DNA from 2 places in the Citrobacter werkmanii genome. Region 2 is predicted to be linked to the other one. Evidence: predicted binding sites of a transcription regulator. Region 2 holds the regulator's gene; the other holds the start of a gene.
The links. Region 2 encodes PurR, which represses purine synthesis genes. Its sites were predicted from a motif close to CANGCAAACGTTTGCNTG; they were not measured.
Positions count from the first base shown of each region.

Region 1 (7,568 bases), 900 kb from region 2:
CGCCTGGCCATCGTACATGGCAATGGGCCGCAGGTTGGTCTGTTGTCGTTACAGAATCTTGCCTGGAAAGAGGTTGAACCTTACCCGCTGGATGTGCTGGTGGCAGAGACTCAGGGCATGATTGGTTATATGTTGGCGCAAAGTCTGACCGCTGAACCGGAGATGCCGCCGGTGACCACAGTGTTAACGCGAATTGTGGTGTCTGAAGACGATCCCGCGTTTATGGCGCCGGAAAAATTTATCGGCCCGGTGTATTCGCCTGAAGAACAAACGCAACTGGAAGCCACCTACGGCTGGCATATGAAACGTGACGGCAAATACCTGCGTCGTGTTGTCGCCTCGCCTGAGCCTCGCCAGATCGTCGAAAGCGATGCCATTAAGCTCTTGCTCAAAGAAGGCCATGTGGTGATTTGTAGCGGCGGTGGCGGCGTGCCGGTGACCGGGGAAGGGGTAGGGTCTGAAGCGGTCATTGATAAGGATCTGGCGGCGGCATTGCTGGCTGAACAGATCGATGCCGACGGTCTGGTTATCCTCACCGATGCTGATGCGGTCTATGAGAACTGGGGCACGCCAGAGCAACGTGCGATTCGTCAAGCCTCTCCTGATGAACTGGCTCCGTTTGCTAAAGCCGATGGTTCGATGGGGCCAAAGGTGACAGCCGTAAGCGGATACGTGAAGCGACGTGGAAAACCCGCGTGGATTGGCGCGCTGTCTCGCATTGAAGACACGTTGGCGGGGAAAGCCGGAACCTGCATTCGTCTGTAAAAGTAACGGGAGGCGTGCGCAGGCGCACCTCCCGTATCGGTTTATTTCAGCTTTGACTGCGCCCAGATGATGCCGCTGGCATATTCCGGCGGCAGCAGGGGAGTGAGCGCTTCCAGCGTGGCGCTAAGGCGCGCGGTATCGCTGTCGCTCAGATTCAGGTGTCCCACCTTACGCCCTTCGCGTACCTCTTTGTCATACCAGTGCAGATGCACCAGCGGCAGCTTCAGCCAGTCATAGTTCAGGTCGCTGCCGATCAGGTTTACCATCACCGAAGGATTGTTCACCACCGGCGTCGGCAACGGCAGGCCGGTAATGGCGCGCAGGTGCAGTTCAAACTGGCTGATGCTGGCGCCGTTTTGCGTCCAGTGCCCGCTGTTGTGTACGCGCGGAGCCAGTTCATTGATCAGCAAACCTTCCGGGGTGATGAAACACTCCATCGCCATCACACCGACATAGCCCAGCTCCTGCATGATGGCAGAGAGCATCGCTTCGGCCTGCGCCTGTTGTTTAGCGTTAGCCTGCGGAAATACCACGCTGGTGCGCAGAATGCCGTCCTGATGCAGGTTATGAGTCAGCGGATAGAAGACGGTGCTGCCGTCGTGCGCACGCGCGCCAACCAGCGAGACTTCACCGGAGAAGTTGATTCCTCGCTCGACGATGCACTCGCCGTAGCAGTCGTCTGGCAGTTGTTCGGTTTCATTCGCGCGTAAACGCCACTGTCCACGACCGTCGTAGCCGCCGATGCGACGCTTCACAATCGCCAACTCGCCGAGTTTGTCAAACACCGCAGACCATTCGCTTTTATCCGCCAGCAGTTGCCATGGCGCGGTCGCCAGGTTGAGTTTGTCAAAAAGCTGTTTTTGCGTCAGACGGTCAGCAATAATCGGAAAGACGTCGCGGTTAACAAACGCCGGGTGACGCGCCAGTTCGCGAGTGAGCGCCGTTTCCGGCCAGCGCTCAATCTCAGCGGTAATCACGCTTTGTTGAAAAGGAACGGCAGCGGGTTCGGCGTCCAGCCCGACGGGCCAGACCGCAATCCCCAGCGGCTCACCGGCCTGACGCAGCATGCGTCCTAGCTGACCATTGCCGAGTACACAGACCTGCTTCATGCGACACCTCGCGGGTCCGGGTTCTCCAGTACCTCATCGGTTTGCGCTTTACGCCACTCAGCCAGACGCTGATGCAATTCGTTGTCGTGTGTGGCCAGAATTTGCGCGGCCAGCAGGGCCGCATTGGCTGCGCCCGCTTTGCCGATCGCCAGCGTGCCCACCGGAATACCGCGAGGCATCTGTACGATGGAGTAGAGACTGTCTACGCCGCTCAACGCTGCGCTTTGTACCGGAACGCCTAAAACAGGCACCAGCGTTTTCGCCGCAATCATTCCTGGCAAATGTGCAGCACCACCGGCACCGGCAATAATCACCTGATAACCGTTTTCTTCAGCGCCTTCGGCGAAACTGAACAGTTTGTCTGGGGTACGGTGGGCGGAGACGACCTCAACATGGTGTGGAACGTCCAGCATTTCGAAGATTTCGGCGGCGAACTGCATGGTAGCCCAGTCGCTTTTGGACCCCATCACGATGGCGACACGCGCCGGATTATTGCGGGAAGACATGCGTCTGAAAACTCCTGTGGTGCACTACACTCGACTTTTGAGGGCACAGAGAATAGCATAATTCACCGTCAAGGAAAACGATTGCGCGCTTTACACTTCACTCTTCAAGCTGCCTCTTTGTTGGCTGCATCTGCTCACCCCAGTCACTTACTTTAGTCAGCTCCAGGGGATTCACGGATTTGCCGCCTCGATGCAACTCGAATAGTTTTGTGTAAAGAGGAACGGGGTATTTGCAGAATTAAAACGGGAATGCGATCAGTTCAACGTCGTGTGGTGTGACTTTGATCATCGAACCTTCGCTGTGCCAGGCGCCTAATACAACGCGGAAGGCGGGTTGCCCATTGGCCGTAAGTTCGTGGACTGCCGGACGGTGGGTATGACCGTGAATTAACCACTGGGCCTGATGTTTTTCCAGCTCGGCAATAACGGTCTGCTGATTCACATCCATGATCTCCAGCGACTTACTGCTGTTGGCTGCTTTGCTGTTGGCGCGCATTTTCGCGGCAATACGTTGGCGAATGAACAATGGCAGGGCGAGGAATAGTTTTTGTAGCCAGTGTTGATGCACTTTGGCGCGAAACGCCTGATAGCCAGCATCGTCGGTGCATAACGTATCGCCATGCATGATCAGCACCTTGCGACCATACAGATCGAGCACTTTCTCTTCGGGCAGTAAGGTCATGCCGCTCTCACGGGCAAAACGTTTGCCGAGCAGAAAATCACGGTTGCCGTGAATAAAAAAGCAGGGAACGCCGGAATCAACCAGTGCTTTTATCGCCGCGGCTATTTGATGATGCAGCGGATTAGGATCGTCGTCGCCAATCCAGGCTTCGAACAGGTCGCCGAGAATGTACAGCGCATCGGCTTGTCGCGCATCACCGGCTAAAAAACGCAGAAAACCGGCGGTGATCGCCGGTTCTTCTGTGCAGAGGTGAAGATCTGCAATAAACAGTGTCGCCACGATTACTCGCTGACGGTCACGTTTTCGATGATGACGTCTTCTTTCGGCACATCCTGATGCATACCGCTGCGACCAGTGGAAACGCCTTTGATTTTATCAACCACGTCCATGCCTTCAACAACTTCAGCAAATACGCAGTAACCCCAACCCTGCATGCTTTCGCCAGAGAAGTTCAGGAAGTCATTGTCAGCAACGTTGATGAAGAACTGTGCGGTTGCGGAGTGCGGAGCCTGAGTACGCGCCATTGCCAGCGTACCACGGGTGTTTTTCAGACCGTTGTTCGCTTCGTTTTTGATCGCTTCTTTCGTGGCTTTTTGCTTCATGCCCGGCTCGAAACCACCGCCCTGGATCATGAAACCGTTAATAACACGGTGGAAAATGGTGTTGTTATAAAAACCTTCGCGGCAGTAGTCCAGGAAGTTTTTAACTGTTTCAGGCGCTTTATCATCAAACGTTTTGATTACGATATCGCCGTGATTAGTGTGGAAAGTAACCATTTTTGCATCCTGTTCCGATAGATTGGTGCTTCGACCCTGGTAAGGGTCAGAGTTAGGGGTGTGTTATAGCATAACCGCAAGCTGCGATCACCTTGCAAAGTGTGCTGCTTCGATTACGAATAATATGTATTATACGGATATTATTACCCACACACGTCTACACGGAATCTTCGATGTTAAAAATCTTTAATACACTGACGCGCCAAAAAGAGGAATTCAAACCTATTCATGCCGGGGAAGTCGGCATGTACGTGTGTGGTATTACCGTTTACGATCTCTGTCATATTGGCCACGGACGTACTTTCGTTTCTTTCGACGTCGTTGCGCGTTATCTGCGCTTCCTCGGCTATAAGCTGAAGTATGTGCGCAACATTACCGATATCGACGACAAAATCATCAAGCGCGCGAATGAAAACGGCGAGAGCTTTGTCGCGCTGGTCGATCGCATGATTGCGGAAATGCATAGCGATTTCGATGCGCTGAATATTCTGCGCCCGGATCTGGAACCTCGCGCTACGCATCATATCGCCGAGATTATTGAGATCACCGAACAGCTGATCGCCAAAGGTCACGCCTATGTTGCCGATAACGGCGACGTGATGTTCGATGTCCCGACTGATCCGAACTACGGTCAGTTGTCACGCCAGGATCTGGATCAACTGCAGGCAGGCGCACGCGTCGACGTGGTTGACGTGAAGCGCAACCCGATGGACTTCGTGCTATGGAAAATGTCCAAAGAGGGTGAACCGAGCTGGCCATCTCCGTGGGGCGCTGGTCGTCCGGGCTGGCATATCGAGTGTTCGGCGATGAACTGCAAACAGTTGGGCAACCATTTTGATATTCACGGTGGCGGCTCCGACCTGATGTTCCCGCACCATGAAAACGAAATTGCCCAGTCCACCTGTGCGCACGATGGCGAATACGTGAACTACTGGATGCACTCCGGGATGGTGATGGTTGACCGCGAGAAAATGTCCAAATCGCTGGGCAACTTCTTTACCGTGCGCGACGTGCTGAAATACTACGACGCCGAAACCATTCGCTACTTCCTGATGTCGGGGCATTACCGTAGCCAGTTGAACTACAGCGAAGAGAACCTGAAACAGGCGCGTTCCGCGCTGGAACGTCTGTACACTGCGCTGCGCGGCACTGACAAATCCGTTGCCCCTGCGGGTGGCGAGGCCTTTGAAGCGCGTTTCATTGAAGCGATGGATGACGACTTCAACACCCCGGAAGCGTACTCCGTGCTGTTTGATATGGCGCGTGAAGTTAACCGCCTGAAGGGTGAAGATATGGCGGCGGCGAACGGTATGGCTGCGCATCTGCGTAAGCTCTCCAGCGTGCTGGGCTTGCTGGAACAGGATCCAGAAGCATTCCTGCAAAGCGGCGCGCAGGCTGATGACGGTGAAGTCGCCGAAATTGAAGCGTTAATCCAGCAGCGTCTGGACGCCCGTAAGGCGAAAGACTGGGCGGCGGCCGACGCCGCGCGTGACCGTCTCAACGAGATGGGCATCGTGCTGGAAGATGGTCCGCAGGGCACCACCTGGCGTCGTAAGTAACTCTGTAATGCCCGGTGGCGCCTACGCTTACCGGGCCTACAAAAGAGCGAGTGTAGGCCGGATAAGACGCAGCGCGTCGCATCCGGCAGATTAATATTTTCGATACCACCACAGCACACCCATCATCATCATTCCCGGTAGCCACACCCATAATAATTCCGAAATAATCACCTGATGCCCGTAAGGGGTCGCATAGCGTGACAGCGCGAACGGCGCGACTTTAATCACCTGCCACGGCGCGAAAAAGCGTTCATCCGACCACGGCCACAGCCAGCCGACGCCTTTGCCGCCGGTGGTGACAGAATCCAGCACACTGTGCGATAGCAGTGAAACTGTCAGGAATAGCCAGCAGCGAATCAATCCGGCTTTAAACCATCGTCGGCCAATCAATACGCAAAGTAGCGGCACGACAAAGGCGAACAGCAGTGAGTGGGTAAATCCACGGTGGCCAAACACGTTGCCGTAGGCGACGCCAAGCTTAAATGACAGCACGTCGGCATCCGGCAGCATCGCCAGAATGACGCCAGTAAACAGTAATCGTGGGGGGATGACTTTAAGTCCGAGACCTAATCCTAAACAGAGTGGAACGGCCGCGTGAGTAACGATGGTTGGCATGATGTTCGCTTCATGTGGGAAAACGACATGCTAACTGTTCACTGTGAAGTGGGGATGAAGTTATTATCTGAAAATGAGACGGGGAAGCGGCCGGACAGGGCGTTAACCTCATCCGGCACTTGGGGTCACGCTACGATGTTAATGCTGTGGCCTTCAAAGCTGACGGTCTGTCCGGCAACGATTTTACAGCGTTTGCGCGTTTCAACCGCGCCATCGACCTTCACCAAGCCTTCGCCAATAGCGATCTTTGCCTGGGCGCCGCTTTCGCTCCAGCCTTCCAGCTTCAGCAAATCGCAGAGTTCAACGTGTGGGTGCTTACCCAGTGAAAATGTGGCCATCTTAAACGTCCTTTACATCATGGTATTCAACACACGCCTGTAGCGTGTTTTCGATAAGTGTGGCGACAGTCATTGGGCCTACGCCGCCCGGTACTGGCGTGATATATGACGCACGTGCGGCTGCATCTTCAAAGACCACATCGCCCACTACTTTACCATTCTCCAGACGGTTGATGCCGACATCAATCACAATCGCACCTTCTTTGATCCACTCGCCGGGTATAAAGCCCGGTTTGCCGACAGCAACAATCAGCAGGTCCGCATGCTCTACGTGGCGACGCAGATCTTTGGTGAATCGGTGGGTGACCGTAGTGGTGCAACCAGCCAGCAGCAGCTCCATGCTCATTGGGCGACCGACAATATTTGAAGCGCCAATCACTACGGCGTTCAGACCATAGGTATCGATGTTGTAACGCTCAAGCAGAGTGACAATCCCGCGCGGAGTACATGGACGCAGACGCGGCGCGCGTTGACACAGACGACCAACGTTATACGGGTGGAAACCGTCTACGTCTTTATCTGGTGCGATACGTTCCAGCACCTTAACGTTGTCGATACCTGCCGGTAATGGCAGTTGTACCAGGATACCGTCGATGGTGGTATCTGCGTTGAGCGTATCGATCAGCTCAAGAAGCTCCGCCTCGCTGGTGGTTTCAGGCAGGTCATAAGAGCGGGAGACAAACCCCACTTCGTCACAGGCTTTGCGTTTACTCGCGACATAAATCTGCGAAGCCGGATTGCTGCCTACCAGCACAACAGCCAGGCCCGGGGCGCGTAATCCAGCCGCTAAACGCGCCTGAACTTTTTGAGCAACCTCAGAGCGCACCTGCTGCGCAATCGTTTTACCGTCAATAATCTTTGCTGCCATCAGAGAGAGGATTCCATCTGTTACGTTAAATCGAAGGGGATGTCACTATTTTGTCAGAAGCAGAACGTGCTGTCAGTTTTCGTTTGCGTTTTTACGTGCGATCGCGGGGAGAGCGGTGAGTGAGCAGGGGCGGTTCAGTCGCTGAAGCCCTGCGCATCATTCATGATCATGCTAATTAAATTTAACGTCAATGAAACAACTCATCACCCTGGTATTTTCAAGGTTAATGCACCATAAACCAGTCTGTTACGTTTGATTATGATGTCTTTACCTCATTTTTACTCGGATTTTTCCTGGATCCCAATAAGAATTAGCCAGGGCCATTAAAAGGATTTGCAGGTATTTTTCAT
Region 1 covers NZ_CP044101.1:1,589,413-1,596,980, forward strand. The annotation lists gene FOB24_RS08140 (carbamate kinase) at 1-765, shown strand, start outside; gene purK (5-(carboxyamino)imidazole ribonucleotide synthase) at 807-1,874, opposite strand; gene purE (5-(carboxyamino)imidazole ribonucleotide mutase) at 1,871-2,380, opposite strand; gene lpxH (UDP-2,3-diacylglucosamine diphosphatase) at 2,619-3,341, opposite strand; gene ppiB (peptidylprolyl isomerase B) at 3,344-3,838, opposite strand; gene cysS (cysteine--tRNA ligase) at 4,012-5,397, shown strand; gene FOB24_RS08170 (metal-dependent hydrolase) at 5,488-6,012, opposite strand; gene ybcJ (ribosome-associated protein YbcJ) at 6,138-6,350, opposite strand; gene folD (bifunctional methylenetetrahydrofolate dehydrogenase/methenyltetrahydrofolate cyclohydrolase FolD) at 6,352-7,218, opposite strand.
Region 1: the regulator PurR is predicted to act here: its motif matches at 2,451-2,468, upstream of purE (5-(carboxyamino)imidazole ribonucleotide mutase).

Region 2 (7,568 bases):
CGTGATCGAACTGACCTATAACTGGGGCGTTGACAACTATGAGCTGGGCACAGCCTACGGTCATATCGCCCTGAGCGTAGACAACGCGGCTGAAGCCTGCGAACGTATTCGTCAGAACGGTGGTAACGTGACGCGTGAAGCTGGCCCGGTAAAAGGCGGCACAACCGTGATCGCGTTTGTTGAAGATCCGGACGGCTACAAAATTGAATTAATTGAAGAGAAAGACGCCGGGCGCGGCCTGGGCGACTAACCTCCCCCTCGGGCGCAGATCGTCTGTGCCCGTAGTTTTATCATCATCATTTTGCCATAATACGCGCTGCAATTTTCCCGTATTAAGAGACCCAGATGTCCGATAACGCTCAACTTTCCGGTCTGTGTGACCGTTTTCGTGGTTTTTACCCTGTCGTCATTGATGTCGAAACCGCAGGGTTTAATGCCAAAACCGATGCGCTGCTTGAGATCGCAGCCATCACATTGAAAATGGATGAACAAGGCTGGCTGATGCCGGACACGACGTTACATTTCCACGTAGAGCCGTTTGAAGGGGCAAATTTGCAGCCTGAAGCGCTCGCCTTTAACGGTATTGACCCTAACAATCCTTTACGTGGCGCAGTCAGTGAATACGACGCTCTGCATGCCATCTTTAAAATGGTACGTAAAGGCATTAAAGACAGCGGCTGCAATCGGGCAATCATGGTGGCGCATAACGCCACATTCGACCACAGTTTTATGATGGCCGCTGCAGAACGCGCCTCACTGAAACGTAACCCGTTTCACCCGTTCGTTACCTTTGATACTGCGGCATTAAGCGGTCTGTCACTGGGGCAAACTGTGTTATCAAAAGCATGCCTGGCGGCAGGAATGGAATTTGATGGCACTCAGGCGCACTCGGCGCTGTATGATACCGAACGTACGGCCGTGCTGTTTTGTGAAATCGTTAACCGCTGGAAACGCCTCGGCGGCTGGCCTCTCCCCGTGCCGGAAGACGCATAACGGACCGATAAAAAAAGCGACCCTCACAGGTCGCTTTTTTATGTCAGCTGATATTACTCAGCGTCCGGCTCTTCGGTTTTGTATTTCGCCGCTGTTTCTTTAATCAGCTGCTGCAACTCACCGCGCTGGTACATTTCAATGAGAATGTCACAACCGCCAACCAGCTCGCCATCAACCCACAGCTGTGGGAAGGTCGGCCAGTTTGCGTATTTCGGCAGCTCGGCGCGAATATCCGGGTTCTGCAGAATATCAACATAAGCAAAGCGTTCACCACAGGCGGACAGCGCCTGTACGGCCTGAGCGGAGAAACCGCAGCTTGGCAGTTTAGGGGAACCCTTCATGTACAGGAGAATTGGGTTTTCAGCGATCTGGCGCTGGATTTTTTCGATAGTGGTGCTCATTATCTTGCTTCCTTAAACTTCTTTTACGGCAGTAGTCTGACATTGTAGCGGGTCAGGCAGGCAACGGAAAATAACATTTTCATTACGCGTTATTATTTTATCGCCTACCGTTAAAAGTTGCATTCTTAATCTTACTTACCCGCTCGAAGTGTATGGTTTTGATTATTTATTCACCGGCTACACTTTGATTTGCTGTTTTTTTTTGCGGTCGGTAACGAAACGCCGCGTTAAACAAAAAAAGCTATTAACTTTCCCCGTTTCGATAGATTAGAATCATCAAGTTTTGAAAATCACACGCAGGTATGATAGACCTGCCTTAACAGAGGACTGCTCAGTGGCGCGGATAAACCGAATCTCGATCACGCTCTGTGCTTTACTTTTTACTACACTGCCTTTTACGCCTATGGCGCATGCTTCCAAGCAGGCCAGGACGACACCTACCAGTTCCCACACCGTCAAAACGGTAGATAAAAAGAAAAGCGCAACAACCAGCCAAAAAACAGCCAGGACCAACAAGAAATCGGCGACAAAAACCACCAGCAAAACCAGTAGCAAAACAGCCTCCTCTTCTAAAAAACGCACAGCCACTCCGGTAAAATCGACTAAAACGGTAAACCGTCGCAGTAAAAATGCCGCAGCACAAACCGCTGCCGTTACCTGGACTGAAAAATGCACGCCGCGCAAAGGTCATAAGCCGCGCTGTGTGAAAGTGAAAACCGCCGCACCGACAACGCTTGCTGAGGCGCATAAAGTCAAAGTGCAGAAAGCGACGAAAACCGCTATGTCCACCCTGATGAACCAAATCGGCAAACCTTACCGTTGGGGCGGCTCTTCGCCAAGAACCGGCTTTGATTGCAGCGGTCTGGTCTATTACGCCTATAAAGATCTGGTTAAATTCCGCATTCCGCGTACGGCGAATGAAATGTACCACCTGCGTGACGCCGCACCGATTGAACGTGGCGAGCTGAAAAACGGTGACCTGGTCTTTTTCCGCACGCAAGGTCGCGGCACAGCCGATCACGTCGGTGTTTACGTGGGTAACGGTAAATTTATTCAGTCACCGCGCAGCGGTCAGGAAATTCAAATCACTTCTCTGAGCGAAGATTACTGGCAGCGCCACTATGTCGGCGCGCGTCGGGTAATGACACCAAAAACAATTCGCTAAAAACTTACCCTACAGAACATGCTGTAGGGTAAGTTCTTCTTTTGCATAACCTTTCAATTTGCTACCCTATCCTTACTCACAATGAGGCTATTGTGTGTACTCAATATAAATAATAAGGAGAGAAGCAATGTCGTTTGAATTACCTGCATTACCGTATGCCAAAGATGCTCTGGCACCGCACATTTCTGCCGAAACGCTGGAATACCACTATGGCAAACACCATCAAACCTACGTGACCAACCTGAACAACCTGATCAAAGGCACGGCGTTTGAAGGTAAATCACTGGAAGAGATCGTTCGTAGCTCTGAAGGCGGTGTATTCAATAATGCTGCACAGGTATGGAACCACACGTTCTACTGGAACTGCCTGGCGCCGAACGCAGGTGGCGAGCCGACCGGTAAACTGGCCGATGCAATTGCCGCCTCCTTTGGCAGCTTTGCGGATTTCAAAGCGCAATTCACCGATGCCGCTATCAAAAACTTCGGTTCTGGCTGGACCTGGCTGGTTAAAGGAAAGGATGGCAAACTGGCTATCGTTTCTACTTCCAACGCAGGAACTCCGCTGACGACCGACGCGACGCCGCTGATGACCGTTGACGTATGGGAACACGCCTACTACATCGATTATCGCAATGCCCGTCCTGGCTACCTGGAGCACTTCTGGGCGCTGGTGAACTGGGAATTTGTTGCGAAGAACTTCGCAGCATAAAATGATAACGCAGAAGGGCCCCCCTTCTGCGTTTTAGCCTTAGCTGGAGGCAGTGCAGACTTCTTCAGATTGCCTTCTTGCCGAGATAAAGACCAGCAGTAACGCAAGCCCCGCCACAATCGCTCCCATCACGGGTACAAAACTGTAGCCCAGACCACCGGAAATCACCGCCCCACCGGCTGCCGCACCTAACGCATTTCCCAGGTTAAACGCGCCAATGTTGACTGACGATGATAACCCTGGCGCTTCGCTGGCAACGCGCATCACCCGCATCTGCAACGGCGGAACCACCGCAAACGTCGCCGCGCCCCAGACGACCATACTGACCGCCGCCCCCAGCTCATTACGCGCGAGGAAGGGAATGGCCAGCATAATAACCATCAACAACAGCAAAAAGCCTTTAAGCGTACCGTTGACAGAACGATCCGCCAGTTTGCCGCCAAGATAGTTTCCGATCGAGAATCCGACGCCAATTAATACCAGCATTCCGGTCACAAACACCGGTGTGGCATGGGTAATGCTGTGCAGCACCGGCGAGATGTAAGTATAAAGCGTGAACATCGCGCCTGCGCCCAGCACAGTGGTCAGCAGAGCCGACAGCACCTGTGGGCGCATAAGTACCGCCAGTTCGCTGCGGACATCAGGGCGCGCTCCTGCCCCACCTTTCGGTAATGAGAAGAACAGGCTGACCATAGCGATGACGCCCAGACCCGCCGTCGCCATAAACGACATCCGCCAGCCGATTGTCTCACCAAGCCACGTCGCCGCGGGAACACCGCCAATATTGGCAATCGTTAACCCCATAAACATGGTTGCCACGGCACTGGCTTGCTTATGTTTAGGTACCACGCTTGCGGCGACCACAGAGCCGAGACCAAAAAAGGCGCCGTGATTAAGACTGGTCAAAATACGTGACAGCATCAGCGTGGTGTAATCCGGCGAGATAGCGGAAAGCACGTTGCCCAGCGTGAAAATAGCCATCAGGAATATCAGCGCATTACGTCGCGCGCGATGGGACAGCAGCAGTGTCATCAGCGGAGCCCCCACCATCACGCCAACCGCATACGCGCTAATCAGCATCCCGGCCGCGGGAATCGAGACATCCACCCCTTTGGCAATCACGGGCAATAATCCCATTGGCGAAAATTCGGTGGTGCCAATGCCAAACGCGCCAATCGCCAGCGCCAGTAAGGGATAATTGATTTTCATATATCGACTCCGTAACGTCGAGCCGTGGCGCGACATAAAATAAGAGTCAAAAGCATGACATTGATCGCAAAATTAATAAAGTTAACAAAATTGCAAAAGACTTTTGCTTATTCGCAAACAATAGAGGGGGAATAGATGCGGAAAGGATGAGGGAGAGCTAACTCCCTCGGGGAAATCAATGCAGCGCTGCGGTCAGGCCACCCGCGACGATCAAACCCAGAACAATAATGGTAGTCACTAACGAAAATTTCAGATCGGTGCTCATCAAGTTTTCTCCTTTTTATTCCCACACAAAAAGTGATATTGCGCATTTTTACACACTTGAAAGCAAAAATCTCTCACGATTTATATTGATAACTGCTTTTAACTCTTCCCCTTTTCGTTAAGATCAGACAAAATTCCACGCTTACTTGATTAGCGTACCGGCCATTGACCCCTTCCTGACGTTCCGTGTCGTTTTCCCGGCGTGCCGCAACCCCTACGTTGCGTTAAGGGTGTGTGAAGGCAAACGTTTACCTGGAGTATTCTCAGGAGCTTAGGATATGGTCTGGAGTGAGATGTAATGGCAACAATTAAAGATGTAGCGAAGCGAGCAAACGTTTCCACTACAACCGTATCACACGTAATTAACAAGACGCGCTTTGTCGCGGAAGAAACGCGTAATGCGGTTTGGGCGGCGATCAAAGAGCTGCACTATTCTCCAAGCGCAGTTGCACGCAGCCTGAAGGTGAATCACACCAAGTCTATCGGCTTGCTGGCGACCAGCAGCGAAGCGGCCTATTTCGCCGAAATTATCGAAGCCGTTGAGAAAAACTGTTTCCAGAAAGGCTATACCCTGATTCTGGGCAACGCATGGAACAGTCTTGAAAAGCAGCAGGCCTATCTGTCGATGATGGCGCAAAAGCGCGTTGATGGTCTGTTAGTGATGTGTTCTGAGTATCCGGAATCGCTGCTTTCGATGCTCGAAGAGTATCGCCATATTCCGATGGTTGTCATGGACTGGGGCGAAGCTAAAGCTGATTTTACCGATACGGTCATTGATAACGCTTTCGAGGGCGGTTACATGGCGGGTCGGTATCTGATAGAACGCGGCCATCGCGAGATTGGCGCGATCCCGGGCCCGATGGAGCGGAATACCGGGGCCGGTCGTCTGGCTGGCTTTATGAAAGCGATGGAAGAAGCGCTGATTAAGGTTCCCGAAAACTGGATTGTACAGGGCGATTTTGAACCTGAATCCGGTTATCGCGCCATGCAGCAAATTCTTTCACAGTCGCATCGTCCGACCGCCGTCTTCTGCGGTGGCGATATCATGGCGATGGGCGCGCTGTGCGCCGCTGATGAGATGGGACTGCGCGTACCGCAGGATGTCTCGCTCATCGGTTATGATAACGTGCGCAACGCCCGCTTCTTCACGCCAGCGCTAACCACCATTCACCAGCCTAAGGATTCACTGGGTGAAACGGCCTTTAATATGCTGTTAGACCGCATCGTGAATAAACGCGAAGAGTCGCAGTCTATCGAGGTTCATCCGCGCCTGGTAGAACGCCGCTCCGTTGCTGACGGTCCATTCCGCGATTATCGTCGTTAAGCCTGTTGTGCGGGGGCCTCATCTGGCTCCCGCAACCATTCTTTATTCAGCGTTTCGCTATCACCTAAATAGTCCAGCAACCAGCTCAGTGCTGGCGAGGTATCGTTCTGTTGCCATGTCAGACAACACGCGGCATCAGGAAAGGGATTCTCCAACTGCAGCGACACCCATTTACCGCTATCAATCCACGGCTTGGCAAAATGTGTTGGTACCATGCCTACACACAATCCCGCAGATAAACAGGTTGCGGAAGATTCCCAGTCAGGCACCACAACGCGCTTTTGGTTGTCCAGTAACCAGGTTATACGCTTCGGCAATGTACGCGAGGTATCTTCGCGCACCAGTGACGGCCAGTTGCGCAACGTATCATCGCTTAGCGGCCCCGACATTGACGCCAGCGGATGATGGCTGGCCACCACGCAGCTCCAGCTCAGCATGCCCATGTCGCGGAAGGTATAGCGCCCCCCTACCGGAATGGCCTGTGTGGCGCCAATAGCCAGCTCCACACGCCCATCGGAAAGCGCATCCCAGACACCATTAAAGACTTCCTGAAAAACCAGCAGTTCCACATCATCAAAGTGGCGATAGAAATCCACAATCATCTGCCGGGTACGTTCGGGACGGACAATGTTATCTACCGCGATTGCCAGTTGTCCTCGCCAGCCGTTGGCGATTTGTTGACATTGCTGACGAGTGATCTGCATTTTTTTGATAACAGAGCGCCCTTCTTTTAAAAACCACGCGCCGGCAGGCGTTAATTCCACATCGCGATGGCGTCGCTCAAAAAGCGGTACAGCCAGCCACTCCTCCAGTTGGCGCACGGTGTAGCTTACCGCCGAAGGTACGCGGTGTAACTCCTGCGCGGCTGAACTGAAACTGCCGTTGCGCGCAACCGCATCAACCACTTCAAGTGAATATTCCGACCACATATTCTGCCTACAAAAAATTTGAAATCAGTAAGCAAATATTAGCGTTTCACAGCGTGAATTTCACTCACTACACTCAGCGGCATTGTTCTATTGCTAAAAAAAGAGAAATGATGATGCAACCTGGGAAAGGTTTTTTAGTCTGGTTGGCGGGCCTTAGCGTGCTCGGCTTTCTGGCGACGGATATGTATCTGCCCGCCTTTGCCGCGATTCAGTCCGATCTGCAAACACCTGCATCTGCCGTCAGCGCCAGCCTAAGTTTATTTTTAGCGGGTTTCGCCGTCGCACAACTACTGTGGGGACCGCTCTCAGACCGCTATGGCCGTAAACCGATTTTACTGTTGGGTTTATCTATTTTTGCGCTGGGTAGTCTGGGTATGCTGTGGGTTGAAAACGCCACTGGTTTGCTGGCGCTACGCTTTATTCAGGCCGTTGGCGTCTGTGCCGCGTCGGTTATCTGGCAGGCGCTGGTTACAGACTATTACCCTTCACAAAAAGTAAACCGCATCTTTGCCACCATTATGCCGCTGGTCGGGTTATCACCGGCTCTCGCGCCGTTATTGGGCAGCTGGATTCT
Region 2 covers NZ_CP044101.1:2,485,102-2,492,669, reverse strand. The annotation lists gene gloA (lactoylglutathione lyase) at 1-250, shown strand, start outside; gene rnt (ribonuclease T) at 346-993, shown strand; gene grxD (monothiol glutaredoxin 4) at 1,047-1,394, opposite strand; gene FOB24_RS12605 (C40 family peptidase) at 1,729-2,559, shown strand; gene sodB (superoxide dismutase [Fe]) at 2,687-3,268, shown strand; gene FOB24_RS12595 (MFS transporter) at 3,308-4,477, opposite strand; gene cydH (cytochrome bd-I accessory subunit CydH) at 4,653-4,742, opposite strand; gene purR (HTH-type transcriptional repressor PurR) at 5,040-6,065, shown strand; gene punR (DNA-binding transcriptional activator PunR) at 6,062-6,994, opposite strand; gene punC (purine nucleoside transporter PunC) at 7,108-7,568, shown strand, end outside.